3 regions of the Paenibacillus sp. JCM 18996 genome follow, and region 3 is predicted to be linked to each of the others. Evidence: riboswitches for the same ligand, from Rfam matches in the RefSeq annotation. Region 3 holds a riboswitch; each other region holds the start of a gene.
The links. A riboswitch is a leader RNA that binds a small molecule or an ion and turns the genes downstream of it on or off. The one in region 3 is predicted to bind cyclic di-GMP.
Positions count from the first base shown of each region.

Region 1: another riboswitch for cyclic di-GMP. It lies ahead of ACZ5N7_RS05265 (chromate transporter); the one in region 3 lies ahead of ACZ5N7_RS06425 (GspE/PulE family protein).
Region 2: another riboswitch for cyclic di-GMP. It lies ahead of ACZ5N7_RS11440 (WxL domain-containing protein); the one in region 3 lies ahead of ACZ5N7_RS06425 (GspE/PulE family protein).

Region 1 covers NZ_AP043884.1:1,077,932-1,082,784, reverse strand. Annotated here, with positions in the region: gene ACZ5N7_RS05290 (hypothetical protein) at 1-223, shown strand, start outside; gene ACZ5N7_RS05285 (class I SAM-dependent methyltransferase) at 461-1,303, shown strand; gene ACZ5N7_RS05280 (helix-turn-helix domain-containing protein) at 1,318-1,515, opposite strand; gene ACZ5N7_RS05275 (hypothetical protein) at 1,475-1,771, shown strand; gene ACZ5N7_RS05270 (hypothetical protein) at 1,841-2,074, opposite strand; cyclic di-GMP riboswitch class I at 2,184-2,268, shown strand; gene ACZ5N7_RS05265 (chromate transporter) at 2,504-3,685, shown strand; gene ACZ5N7_RS05260 (PAS domain-containing sensor histidine kinase) at 3,884-4,853, shown strand, end outside.
Region 2 covers NZ_AP043884.1:2,329,900-2,334,752, reverse strand. Annotated here, with positions in the region: gene ACZ5N7_RS11445 (DUF916 domain-containing protein) at 4-1,062, opposite strand; gene ACZ5N7_RS11440 (WxL domain-containing protein) at 1,139-1,798, opposite strand; cyclic di-GMP riboswitch class II at 1,827-1,912, opposite strand; gene ACZ5N7_RS11435 (hypothetical protein) at 2,067-2,234, shown strand; gene ACZ5N7_RS11430 (phosphodiester glycosidase family protein) at 2,750-3,973, shown strand; gene ACZ5N7_RS11425 (bifunctional aldolase/short-chain dehydrogenase) at 4,365-4,853, shown strand, end outside.
Region 3 covers NZ_AP043884.1:1,304,550-1,309,402, forward strand. Annotated here, with positions in the region: gene ACZ5N7_RS06420 (type IV pilus twitching motility protein PilT) at 5-1,024, opposite strand; gene ACZ5N7_RS06425 (GspE/PulE family protein) at 1,042-2,727, opposite strand; cyclic di-GMP riboswitch class II at 2,774-2,856, opposite strand; gene ACZ5N7_RS06430 (DNA-3-methyladenine glycosylase family protein) at 2,949-3,848, opposite strand; gene rnz (ribonuclease Z) at 3,861-4,802, opposite strand.

The sequences.
Region 1 (4,853 bases), 230 kb from region 3:
CCAGGGATATTCGTACAAAGTGAATTGTGTTGATGGCGGCAGCTTTTATATGAAATTATTCGACAACCATCTTCATAAAAATAACATTGAGCAGCTTAAACATTATCTTGGTTTGACGCGCGAACTTTTTGACAGAGGGTTATTTACCAATCTGACCTATCCGATCCCCAATCGGGCCGGCCAGTTCAAAACATCGTTAGGGCCTGCTTCCTTTGTGCTGTGAACCTTTTAAGATTCTATTGGTACCGTCATCACTTGAGGAATCTGAATCACTGGATGAACAATATTCTTTATAACAACACTGATGAAGCCCAGAGTATAAATGATCTCGACATGGTCGCGCACCATTGCTTGAATCGCTTGGACAGCATAGAACCGCAGATGAAGGAAGTGCAAATCATTTTAGATAAGCGAAAGCAGCGGGAGCGAGAATAGTAACAATAATCGGAGGCGGATCCGGGTGAAGCAGGCAGGGAAACCCAATGAAGATGAAATTGCGCAATATAACAAAGAACGCTGGGAGGCGCTCGTTAAAGCGAACGCATTGTTTACTAGACCAAAGATGAATCTGGACAAGCAATCGGCCCGTCAATATTTGGATCCGGACGGGATGCTGGGCGATGTCAGCGGCAAGCGCGTTCTCTGTCTGGCGGGCGGGGGAGGCCAGCAGTCTGCTGCTTTCGCTCTTCTCGGCGCCCATGTTGCGGTGCTCGATATTTCAGGGGCACAGCTGATCCGCGACAAGGAGACGGCGCAGCATTATAAAGTAACGATCGACACGTATCAAGGGGATATGCGAGATCTTTCCTGCTTTGCGCAGGATTCTTTTGACATTGTATGGCATCCTTACTCATTAAACTTTGTTCCCGACTGCCGCGAGGTGTTTCGTGAAGCGGCCCGAGTCATACGGGAAGGCGGAATGTACCATTTTATGTGTGCGAACCCTTTTATTTGGGGTGTTGGAGAAAGGGACTGGAACGGCAGCGGATATCCTTTGAGTATCCCTTATGAGGACGGCACCGTGCTGACTTACAAGGATCAGGACTGGGTCTGCGAACAAAAACAAGGCTCAACGATCAACGGTCCCAGAGAGTATCGGCAAACTATGGGCAGATTGATCAACGGACTGATAGATTATGGATTCATAATAACAAGCTTCTCGGAAGTGAAAAGCGATTTGCCTGACACAGAGCCAGGCAGTTGGGGACATTTCACGCATATCGCTCCACCCTGGATCAAGTTCTGGAGCTGTTATCGACCGAATGCGGCCGGACAGGCCGGAATGAAGCTGCCAAAGGAATAGCGCGCAATTGCTCCCTACATGCGGCAAATTTCCTTGGGGCAGTTCTCACAATGGCAGACATTACGGAGGTAGTCCATATCTTGAATCACGATGTGCCCGCTCCGGAAGGAAACAACTTCTTCCTTTTTCATATCGCTTAACATGCGGTTGACACTTTCGCGTGTGGCTCCGATGATGTCGGCCATTTCCGTGTTATTGATCTTCAGACCGATCAGAGTATCCGGGCCGTCAAGGACACCGTACGAGTTGCTCAGACGGATGAGCAGGGAACAGAAGCAAATTAACCGGGATAAGCACATCAAGCTGATGGGCGTATATAAATGGCAGCTGCTTGGAAAAGCCTATCCTCTTGATGGGACGCGGACGCCGACGGAACGGGAGCTCGAACGAGCCCGCCGCATTCTTAACGGGGGACGCTTCTCAGACAAGATGCAGCAACCGATGGACCGGCATAGAGTGGTAAAATGAATGAAACCCGTCCTTTAGCGGATATGCCGCAGGGCGGGTTTTTAAGTGCAGGGAGAGTCCAATCACAATTTACCCCATTTCTGTGTCGATGATCTCGCTGCTGGAGATCAACTTTTTTTGCCATAAAAGAAGCAGCGCCGCCCTTACCTGCAGTTCTGTCAATTGAGTCTGGTTCGCGACGTGGTTAACAAGATCCATACTGCCGTCTTGATCGGATTCTGTGCTGATTGCTTTATAAACGATGATTTCCGCTTCACATAACTCCGGCAAAGAGGAACGTGTTTCTTTTGTATATTCTCTCATGGTTGCCCTTCACCCTCTCCAATAAAATAGATGGTATTAACGTCATATTACCCAATTTGTTAGGAAATGACCCAGAAAACGGACATTCCATGCTGATGGCCATCGTCGAGGGCGATAACGGCAAACCCTTCGAAAGAGGAGGAAGCAAAGCCGCGGGCCTAAGGGGGTTACTTTATGGCAGCCGAGTTACCGCCACTTATTGGTTTCCTTCTTGATTCTTGTTTCCCCATTAGTAAAGGACGTGAGCTGATGTCTGAACACATTGGCTATTTGAACGCATACCGCCCCTCGGGAGAAAACTCCTGATGCGGCATTTTAACTTAGCACCATAAAGCACTGTCTGGATGATCTGTTCCTGGCTGTTTTTCATAAGTGCTTTGATAGAGGGTGGCGGAGTATGATAAAGTGGCATTAGCAGGGAGGGACTATATGAGCCATGAAGGCAGGTTGAAAGCTTTATTCGAGGTTTTGGCGGTTTCAACAAAGTTGGGGTTAACTTCTTTTGGCGGACCCATTGCTCATTTGGGCTTTTTTCACAATGAATATATCCGCAAACGAAAATGGCTGGACGAGAAAAGCTATGCGGATTTAGTCGCTTTATGCCAGTTCCTCCCCGGACCGGCCAGTAGTCAGGTGGGCATTGGGATCGGTACTATCCGCGCAGGTATACTGGGAGGAATTGCCGCCTGGATCGGGTTTACTTTGCCTTCCATCATAGCGTTAATTGTTTTTGCTTACATATTGAAAAGTTATGACATCGCTAAAGCGGGGTGGATCCACGGATTAAAAATAGTTGCGGTCGCTATCGTAGCCCAAGCGGTTTGGGGGATGGGGCGGAAGCTTATAACGGATAAAAGCAGGGCGACGATCGCCGTTCTTGCTTGCAGCGGCACTTTATTATGGCATTCAGCCTATTCCCAAGTGATAATCATCCTCGCTGCCGGACTGATTGGACTTCTGCTATACAACAATGCAGCGACGCAGAATGCCCCCCGGAGTACTGTATGTGTGAACCGTCTGTTTTCTGTGGTTTGTATTATGCTGTTTTTTGGGCTTTTGTTAGTTCTTCCTGTGGCAGGCAAACTCATCCATACTAGAATGTTTTCAATGTTCGACACTTTTTATCGCGCCGGATCTCTTGTCTTTGGCGGCGGCCACGTCATATTGCCTTTACTTGAACGGGAAGTAGTCCCTCGGGGATGGGTGAGCGAGACGGATTTTTTGGCTGGTTACGCTGCGGCGCAAACCGTTCCCGGCCCGCTGTTTACCTTTGCCTCGTATTTGGGCGCCATGTCAAATGGCATATCAGGAGCCGTGATCGACACAGCTGCTATCTTTCTCCCCGCGTACTTATTGATTATCGGCGTTTTGCCCTTCTGGGACACTCTGAGGAATAACCGGAAGGTTCAGGGTGCGCTTACCGGTATCAATGCGTCCGTCGTCGGTATTCTGCTTGCAGCTCTTTATAACCCGATATGGACCTCGGCAATCCTGTCTCCGGTTGATTTTGTTTTCGCTTTGCTTCTCTATTGTCTGTTGGTATTTTGGAAAATGCCGCCGTGGTTTGTCGTACTAGCCGGTGCTGCTCTAGGTATAATTCCAGGCGGATAAAGCCACTTTGTCCGCTATCGCGCGGCAGATCTCGGCGTGTTGGTTGCAATCTGCCATTTTAGCTGAGCCAGATCGCAGTTGCGGACGTAAAGTTTTACTTAAGTAAATTTCTTTTTGATAATTGAAGGAAACTGCGCCTGCTTTATCGAATCTAGATATAAAGACTTAGGTCTAAAAATGTATAAAGGGCGAATTACTATGCAAAAGCGTATCAAGAGAACCACTGTGTTTAACAAAACCAAGGTTTCCAGAAATTTCAAGTGCTCGATGCATAAAATAAAAATAACTCTTGAAAGAAAAAACAATGAAATAAGGGAAAGCGAGCTGCGTTACTCAGAGCTGGTTGAACTATCACCGGAGCCTGTAATTGTTCATCAGGATGAAAGAGTAGTTTACATAAACCCCACCGGGGTCAAGGTCCTTGGCGGAGTGAGCTCAAGGGACTTTATAGGCCAATCGGTTTTCAGCTTTGTCCGGCCGGAATTTCTTGAGCTTGCCAGGAAGAGGGTACGCCAGTTGACTGTGGAGAGGAAAGCGACAGAACCGGTGGAACAAAAATTCACCAAATTGGACGGGACGGTGATTGATGTTGAGGTAAAGGCTGTTCCCATCACTTACCAGGGAAGGCACGCCATTCAACTCTTATGCAAAGATATCACCGAGCGGAAGAAGGCGGAATTGTCACTGATCGAAAGTGAACAGCGGTATAAATCTTTAGTGGAAAATAACCCCGACGGTATTTGCCGCCTCGATTTGGAAGGGAACATTATCAGCGCTAACCCCGCGGCTGAAATTATAACCGGATATCCCAGACACGAACTGCTGCAGTTATCTTACATAAGCCTTTTTTCGCCGGAACAAAATTGCAGGGCGTTAAACTACTTTGAAACAACCAAGAAGGGGACCTCACAGATTTTCGAATCGACGACCATCCAAAAAAATGGTGACCGTGTGGAATGGATATGCAAGAACGTTCCCATTGACATAAACGGGCAAATTGTCGGCGTGTTTATGATCATAAGAGATATCACCGAGCAGAAAGAAACGGAAGAATTGCTCAAAAAATCGGATAAGCTGTCCATTGTCGGCCAATTGGCCGCTGGAGTGGCGCATGAAATCAGAAATCCTTTGACTTCCTTGAAAGGCTTTACACAGTTATTGAAGACGA
Region 2 (4,853 bases), 1.0 Mb from region 3:
CTCTTAACCGGACACGTCTTTGCTGCGTTTGTTGCGCGTGCCGAGCCAGTACACAAAGTATAGAATGCCTGCGAGGAATAATGCAACCACGGCGTATACCCACCAAGGAATGGTGAAGGGGATGGGGTTTCGGCCGGTGGCGTCATGGAATTCTTTGAGCTCCTTGACTCCTATGGTAAAGCTGGCATCCTTCGAAATTTGTTGGGAGCCGTAAGCGGCATTCACTTTGGCATGGTAAGTGCCGGGAGCAAGCGTGTTGTCCCAGAAAATCGGATAAGCGATCTCCGTCCGAGGCGCCATATTGAATGGGCCGAACTGGCCGTGCATGACGCTTTTTCCCGAATCTGTCAGGACTTCATAGGTACCTTTATATTCTTTAGCTATTTGGGGGGCATCGTTGCTCATCTTGATGAACAGCTGGGACCCGGACGCGATGGATTGGACGCCGACTTTCCCCAACTCGGGTTTGGCTTCGAAAGATTTGGGCAGGTTCAATTGGACGGCGATAGCGATGACCAGCCGGTTATTCATTATAAAAGTGGCGTTTTTGCTGTCAGGGTTGGCGGTACTGGTCGAGTTGGCCTGGTCCGAGCTGAACAGCAGCCCGCCGAGGTAGGTCCCGGTGTCGGTCTGTGGAACGCTGACGGTAACAGGGACTTTTTTGGTGGAGCGGGGTTCTAAAGCAATACTGGAATCCGTGCTAAAAATACCGCGAATGGCGAAGGAAGGGTCCGTAAAGCGGGTTTTCTCGCTGCCGTTATCCGGTGTATATTGAATGCCGCCGTACTCGGAAGTTAAAGCGTTAGCCGGAGTTACGTTCATGGTCAGCGGGCTCTCGGTTTCATTGGTAACATTAAAATAAATCGTTTGCTTGGCGTCGGGCGAGACGTTTAAGTTAAAATAGCCGGTTACGCCTTGGCTTTGGTTGTCCGGGTATACGGGAGTGACGGTGAAAGGAGTGCCCAGCTTATTATCCTGCGCGTGAACGGCAGAAAGGCTGGTAGGAGCGGCTGCAAGCAGTAGAAAAATAAGGATAGTTCTCAATAATGTACGTTTAATCATGGTTACCTCACTTATGTAAAAGATTGATAAAAAAATTCCCGATGCCATCAGACGGAAGGCACCGGGAGGCAGGAGCTTAAGGTCCTACGGAAAGTGTCCAGGTCAGTGCGGAAGTATATGGCGTTGCTGTTGAAGGATAATTTACGGAGTCCGTGTAAGTTGTTGCCGGGTTTAATGTTAAAGCAAGGGCGTTGCTTGGAAATTTGATCTGGTAGCCGCCCATTCCTTTGTTGGGATCGGCGCTGACAATCTTGACAGAGCTTCCATTATCAATGGCAGCTGTAGCGGGAGCGACCAGATTAGGAAGAGGAGAAGTGGTAATTTTCCCACCAGCGACAGCGGCTGCAATGATTGTGGAAGGAGCAGTTAAACTTAAAGATCCGAGCGGCAAAGTGCGTGCTGTTGTTCCGGGTTTAAAGCCGCTGGCAGGAGTGTCTTCGGTGAATTGTTTGGCTTCAACGGAGATTTTCCATCCCGCCCCGGTACCGGTCGCATCATAAGCAATAATTGGGTCAAGATCGGCTTTAATCGTTTGCTCGTCCCCTGACAGCGTCGTGTTGAAGTTAATATCACTAGGCACGGAGTAAAAGGCGAGCAGTCCGGGTGTTAATCCCGCTTGTCCCTTGTTGGTGCCGGTTGGACTGAGCAGAGGGGTTGGAGCTGCGGTTGCGAGAGAACTCCCCATCAACGATACCAGTGCGGCTGCGATTCCCAATTTCCTGAGCTTGCTTTTCATTTGTTAATCCACCTTTCAAAATAATTGATAGAAAGATGGTCGGTTGCACCACTGGCTCCATCAAATTCTAGTGCCCAGAATAGCGAATTTGACTTCTACGCTCCCATATACGTCTCGACAATTATTATAAGATACAATTTGTATCATCACAATATGCGTGAAGGGTTTTTTTGTAACGATTTTGTAATGGCGCACTGCTAATATGGTTAAAAAAGCTGACAAGCATTGCGGAGCGACCAATAACATTTCTTACAAGGAGGGCCTTAGCATGGAGGATGGCAAATCAGTGATCTCCTTAGATATCCGGATGATCCTGCGTGAGCTTGGGTTGGATGGCTCATCCCAACGGATTGGGGATATTTTAACCCGTAAGCCTAATGCGGAGCGGATAAAAAATGAGGCTGTAGAAAAAAAGTCACTACCTGAACAAGAATAGAGAGGACTGCAAATGCATTTACGGTGATAACGGATTTCTTCCGTTATTCTCAGATTTCCCGCTCCCCGCTTGACAATAACGCAATTCAATTCCTCTATTTTGGGCAAACAGACTATTTACCCATCCAAGCCAGCGTTTTTGGCCATAAATAACTGCCGCTCAACCTTACCGAGGAACAGGAAGCCAACAGCCGCTGCGACCCCCTACCTCTTTCTTCCCACTGTCAGTGGTCCCCTAACCTTTTATTCCCATACTAGCGGCTGGAACCGCCTGCCTTGTTCTTCCCCCACTCCATAGCTTAAATTTGGGGAGCCTTAGGGTTTCCTTTTTTATTGGACGGATCTTGCTCAGAGTTTTTTAAGCTGGATGTTTAGACAACGATCAAAACGGTTTATTTTCTTGTAGAAGCAAAAGTTCCAACAATAAGCAACAATTACCGACAGGTTTTAATATTATTTTAATACAAAAAATATTTATTCATGTTAAAATACATCTTTGGAGGGGAGGACATACAAGTGGAAACGACCTTAGCTCCTTCAAGCCGGAAAATCCGCCCGCGGAAACGCCGGTTGAGAAGGTTTTTTACAGTTATGATGATTTTGTTTACTGCAGGATTAGGCTTTCTATACTTTACCGGACCAGGGTCGGATATCCGTATGTTTCTGGCGGAAACGGTGATCACCACCCAGCACAGGCAGTGGGCCTGGCTTCTGGTGGGTACGGCCAAGCGTGATGAAATGATTCAAACTCTGCTAACCGATAACGATACAAAAGCAAAGGATCCGCTGAACACCAGCCTGATCAAGCTTGGCAAGCGCCACGCCGGGGAATTGGTAAAAGTGGAGGATATCTCCGGGAAGATGTGGCAGGGGAAGATGATGACTGTTTTCGATCCCAAAAGCATCCGTGTAGTGGTTCCAGCTAAACAGGGCGAGGGCGAGAAGATTACCGATATGGTGAAGCGGACAGGCGCAGTGGCGGGATTGAATGCCGGAGGCTTCGATGATCCTCAAGGCCTGGGCAACGGGTTCGCACCGATCGGGATTGTGATGTCGAAGGCTAACGTGCTTTACAGCGATCTGGAGGGCAGCACTCCTCAACATATAGTAGGTTTTGCCGAGGATGGTACTTTAATTATTGGTAAATATACCCTTGATGAGCTGAGAAAGCTGAAAGTAAGCGAGGCAGTTTCGTTCTATCCCCGCGTGATTGTAAACGGGAAACCATTGATCACGAGCGGTGACGGGGGATGGGGAAGAGCGCCGCGCACGGCAGTCGGACAAAAAGCGGACGGTACGGTTATCTTTATTGTAATCGATGGACGTCAGACAAGCAGTGTAGGGGCAACGCTCAAGGAAGTGCAGGACCTATTCCTGGAGCAGGGAGTGATCAATGCTGGATTCCTGGACGGGGGCGCTTCCTCCGAGCTGGTTGTGAACGATGAGCTGGTCACCCATCCTTCCAGTAAATACGGGGAACGCAGGCTGCCATCGGCATTTCTTGTGTTCGACCATCCGGAGAAAGTGGCTGTAACCAGCCCTTGGAAGGGCTTGTCTTACATCGATCCGGGCGGTCCTGAATCGCATCCTGAGTATCAGGCAGAGCTGCGCAAAAAGGAGGAGGCCCAGGCGAAGGCCGACACGAAGAGCTCTAAATCGGGTTCGCATTCCAATAATTCGGGCTCTTCCAATTCCGGTTCGTCTTCGGTATCCAGCAACTACGGTACCGCCCACAAATAAAGGTTATGGCAGCTGGGACGGATAGTCGAGGATCGACTTCCTAAAGGGTACCCGAAGCAGTCTGCATGGGAGACACTGAAGTGGAAAAGCACGTTCTGAGCGAATTTGCTGGCGTGTGAAAGATGATGGAAAGTGAGCGGATTTATTCCTTTATAATGAATGGCCAGGCCCTTGCTTTTAACCAGCAAGGGCCTTCTGCTGCGTTACTGGTAAATCCACCACACGATCGCTTATTGCTTCTTCAAACGATTGATTTCCAGGTGAACGATTTACGGACACTGATTTTCAAGCTTCGGACGAAAAAACAATACCCATATAAAAACAGATGTGATATAGTGAAAACAAACATAAACAAAAGGCGAAAACAAAAACAAACAAAGGTGGAAACGCGATGGCGGCAAATCTGTGGAGCAATGATAAAGCATCGATATGCGCGAGCGGGCTGGAGGAACTGGTCTACCGCTCAAATCTGCTCGGGACCGACCGGTCAGTGGCGAACTGGGGCGGAGGCAACACGTCGTTGAAGACGATGGTCCGGGATTTTCGCGGGCGTGATGTGGAGATCATGTGGGTCAAAGGCAGCGGCTCCGACCTGGGTACGATGAAGGCGGGACATTTTACGGCGTTAAGGATGGAGGATATCCGCCCTCTGATCGAGAGGGAGGGCATGTCGGACGAGGAGATGGTCGCGTATTTGAGCCACTGTATGATTGACATCAAGCATCCCCGCGCTTCGATTGAAACGCTGCTGCACGCTTTCCTGCCTTTCAAGCATGTGGACCATACCCATCCCGACGCGATTATCAGCTTATGCTGTGCCGACAACGGCAAGGAGCTCGCCAGCGAGATTTACGGGGACCGTTTCGTGTGGGTGCCTTAC
Region 3 (4,853 bases):
CTGTCTACAGCTCCCCGTAGCCGAACATCGCCTCCTTCGCCGACTCAATGGTGATAGAGCCCGTCTGCAGCAGTTCACGAAGAGCGCCTTCCATAGTCTGCATCCCTTGGGCCCTTCCCGTCTGCATGGCGGAACGGATTTGATGCACTTTCTCAGAGCGAATCAAATTCGCTACCGCAGGCGTATTCACCAGCACTTCAATCGCGGCCGTTCTTCCTTCGCCGTCTGCCGAGGGCAGCAGCCTTTGAGCCATGATACCCAGCAGGACCGAAGCCAATTGAACGCGTGTCTGCTGCTTGGAGGCCGGCGGGAACACATCGATGATCCGGTCGATGGTCTGGGGGGCGTCTGCGGTGTGCAGGCTCCCGAATACCAGATGTCCGGTCTCCGCTGCAGTGATCGCAATCGAGATCGTTTCAAGATCCCTCATCTCTCCGACAAGGATCACATCCGGATCCTGCCTTAGCGCCCCGCGCAGGCCGGTTGCGAACGACTCGGTATCCTCTCCGACTTCCCTCTGGTTCACGATTGAGAACATATGGGAATGGACAAACTCTATAGGATCTTCCAAGGTGATGATGTGTGCGCTTCTTGTTCTATTGATATAGTCCAATATGGCGGCCAAAGTCGTTGATTTACCGCTGCCTGTAGGTCCTGTGACCAATACAAGCCCTTGAGGTTTTCTGGCAAACTCTTCAGCCATCTGCGGGAGCCCCAGCGCCTTCATGGAAGGAATTTGCGCAGGAATCAGCCGAATGGTGAGCGATACGGACCCTTTTTGCCGAAACGCACTTACCCGAAATCTTGAATGCCCAGGTATGGCGTAGCAGAAGTCAAGGTCCCCTTTTTGCATAAACCTGTCATACTGCTCGGCAGTCGTTAACTGCCTGGCCAGCTCCAGCATATCCTCGGACGACATCGGCACCTCTCCGGCCGGCGTCAGCTTGCCATGGATTCGGAACATTACGGGAGATCCGGCGGTGATGTGTATGTCAGACGCTTTCTGGTCAAAAGCTTTCTTCATCCAGTCTAATGCGGAAATCAATGCCGCTCACTCTCTTTCTCTTCGGATATGGCGACCCTGAATACTTCCGCAATCGTAGTAATCCCCGCCGCTGCTTTAGCCAGTCCGTCCTGCACCATCGGTATCATCCCGTTCGACAAAGCGTAAGCCCTGAAATCACTGTCAGGTTCTCTATCAAGAATCATCGAACGGATCTTATCGTCCACGAGCAGAACCTCATGAATCGCCGCTCTGCCCCTGTATCCGCTTCTTCCGCACTCACCGCAGCCTGTCCCTTTTTTCAGGCGGTCCACAGCCAAACCTGAGGATGCCAAAAGCCGGGCCTCCTGCTCGCTTGGACTATAGTCTGCTGCGCAGGCCGGGCAAACCTTGCGGACCAACCGCTGAGCAACAATGCACGATACTGCGGAGGAAACGAGATACGGCTCTATTCCCATATCAATGAGACGCGTGATGGAGCCGACAGCGCTGTTCGTATGCAGCGTGCTGAGCACCAGATGGCCTGTCATGGCAGCCCTTATGCCGATCTCCGCAGTCTCCGAATCGCGGATTTCACCGATCATGACAATATTGGGATCCTGCCTCAATATCGCCCGCAGCCCTTTTGCAAATGTCAATCCGGTGACCGGGTTCACCTGTACCTGATTGATTCCCTGCAGCTGGTACTCTACCGGGTCCTCTACAGTGATTATGTTAACCTCGTCTTTATTTAACCGGGAAAGCGCAGAATACAGTGTCGTTGTCTTTCCGCTGCCTGTAGGCCCGGTTATCAAAACAACGCCATGAGGGGAATGGATGCCTTTCAGAAACCGCTGAAGATTAGGCTCGGATAACCCCAGCTTCTCGATTTCCGTCAAAGTGCTGCCCAGATCGAGTATCCTCATCACCACTTTTTCCCCGTGGATAGTAGGGAGCGTCGCGATCCGGATGTCTACCTTGCGGAACTCGATATCCATTTCCACGCGTCCGTCCTGCGGGACCCTCCGTTCAGCCACATTCAAGTTCGCCATAATTTTGATGCGGGCGACGATAACGCTCTGCATATGGGGCGGCAGCGTCCGCTCCGTCCTCATCATTCCGTCTACCCGGTACCGGATGCGCAGGCTGTCTTCCTGAGGATCGATGTGGATGTCGCTTGCCCCCAGTCCGATCGCCTGGATAATGATCTGATTTACCGTCTTCACTACAGGCGAGTCTTCATCGTTTGGCGCGGCATTGGACTCATCCATCGGGCCCGGCTGCAGATTCTGCATAATCTGATCCACCGTTTCCTGCAGTCCGTAGTACCGTTTGATTGCCCGGGTCAGCTCGTCCTTGGAAGCAATAGCCGGTTCGATGCGAAGACCGGTAGCCATCCTCAATTCATCTATGGCAAAATAATCCAGAGGATCCGCCATAGCCAAGATCAATTTGTTTCCCTCTGTCTTGAGCGGGAGTACTTGATGCTGCTCTGCCAACCGCTGGGGAATAATGGAAATGACTTTGTTGTCGATTTTCTGCCTGTACAGTTGAACATGGGGAATGCCCAACTGAAATTCCAATACTTCGATAAGCTGCTGTTCGGTTATGTAATTGCGGGTGAGGAGAACGTCACCCAGTTTCATCTTGAGCTCCCGCTGTTCTTTTAACGCGTTTCCCAATTGATCTTCCGAAATTAGTCCGGATTCGACTAATAAATCTCCTATTCGTTTGCGCGGAGCCATCTTCATCCCTCTTATATCACAGAAATACAAAAATGACCATTTCAAATAAACGAATGGCCGGTTGCGCTACTTGCTCCCGGCTACCCAAGCGCCCATATTACGGATAGCCATTCACAGCTCCAACGTATTGCAGGAAACATATGCTAATCTCATTTAATCATTGGACTAACAAGAGGTCAATGTAAACCATTTCCAATTTCTATTAATTTATGGTGAATTTTTTATGTCTTCAAATTCAAAGATTCCCACAGATAAAAGGTAACGTACGAGCTCCATGGACTCCATTTTCTTCCCATCTCCCGCACTTGCGCTTCCGACGGCTGGTCTTCCAGTCCGTACCAGCGCCTGAGAGCGTTGCGCAGTCCGATATCCGCGGCAGGGAGCAGGTCAGTTCTTCCCAATCCGAACAACAGAAAGCATTCCGCCGTCCATCTGCCGATTCCTCTTTGCTTGATGAGCAGCTCCATAATTTCCCCGTCTTCCATGCTCTCCATAGCAGGCAGATCTATTTTCCCGCTCACCACTTCCCTGGCAAAGTCAATGGTGTATTCCGCTTTTCGCTGGCTGAACTGCAGCTCTCTTAGTTGTTCGTAGGAGCAGAGCGCCACCTGTTCGGCGGAGGGAAACACGGGATAAAGCTGCCCTTCCGTCTCAAAAGGAGGAGACAGCAGCTCGATCAGTCTCTTGTTTAATGTCGCCGCAAAAGCCAGGTTCAACTGCTGTCCGACGATCGTCTTGGTCATACATTCGAATAAATCCGACTCCCTGATAATATGCAGTCCGTTGAACTTTTTGGCGAGCCGCTCCATCCCCGGGATGCCCTCCATATGCTTGTGAAACTCGCCCAAATCCACATCGATCGAAAGCATAGCCGACAGATGCCTTTTTACCGCGTCAGCATCAGGGGCCGCTTCCCGGCTTCTCACCTCGACCTCAAGTTCGGGCCGGTCCACCGTACCCGTAGACTTCACGGACACCCAACAGACCTTACCGCCGACTCTGATTGTCCTCTTCAGGCAGCAGGGCTCATAACGGTACATTTCATGGTTGACTCCGGATAATCTGTCCAGCATTCGCTGGAAATCATAAGGCCGCCTCGGCATTAACGTAAAATGAGCCATACTCCACACTCCTTATCGTTCCTCGGATTTTTTGCGGGGAATCGTGTACCTCCAAAAATCCTCAGCGATAAAAGCGGGCTTATGGATCGCTTCCGCTTCTTGAAGCAGCAGCGCGGTACCTTCCTCCTGATAACGGGAACTGAGATGCGTCATAATCAATGCTCCCACCTCCGCTGCTTCGGCTGTGCTTGCGGCGTCAATTGAAGTGGAATGGCCGTATTTCACCGCCATCTCCTGCAGATCCTGCGCGAAAGTCGCTTCATGCACCAGCACATCGGCATTCCTCGCCAGCCGGAGAGCGCCTTCACATTTGTTCGTGTCCCCCAGAATCGCAATGATCCTGCCGGGTATTTCCGGACCTACATAGTCGTTTCCGAGCAGAGTTCTGCCGTCAGCCAGCTGTACGGGCTCTCCCTGCTTAAGCTTGCCATAGATCGGGCCGGGACGAATTCCCAGCTCGCGCAGCTTCTCATGCTGCAGAGCTCCGGGTTCGCCGCTTTCCGTAATGCGGAATCCCCAGCTCTCCACACGGTGCTCGAGCCTGGCAATTTCCACCCGGATATCCTTGTCCGCAAAAAGTGTACCCTCCGACTCATATTCAATTACATTCACCGTGTAGCTTAAGTGAGACTCGGAGACGGACATCGCCGTATCAATAAAGCTGCGGATCCCCTGCGGACCATACAAGGTCAAAGGGGTGTCCCCTCCCTGGTAAGACCGGCTGGAAAGCAGCCCGGGCAGTCCGAAAATATGGTCTCCATGGAGATGGGAAATAAATATCTTTTCCAGTTTGCTTAATTTGAGGGGCGAACCCAAAATTTGGTGCTGGGTGCCTTCCCCGCAGTCAAACAGCCACAGGCTTCCCCGTTCGGCGGACAAATCCAGCGCTATGGAGGTGACGTTGCGTTTGCGGGTCGGCATTCCCGCTCCGGTTCCCAGAAAATACAGTTCCATAACCGATTGCTCCTTTATATCCAAATCATGATCGGAATCATGCCTTATTCG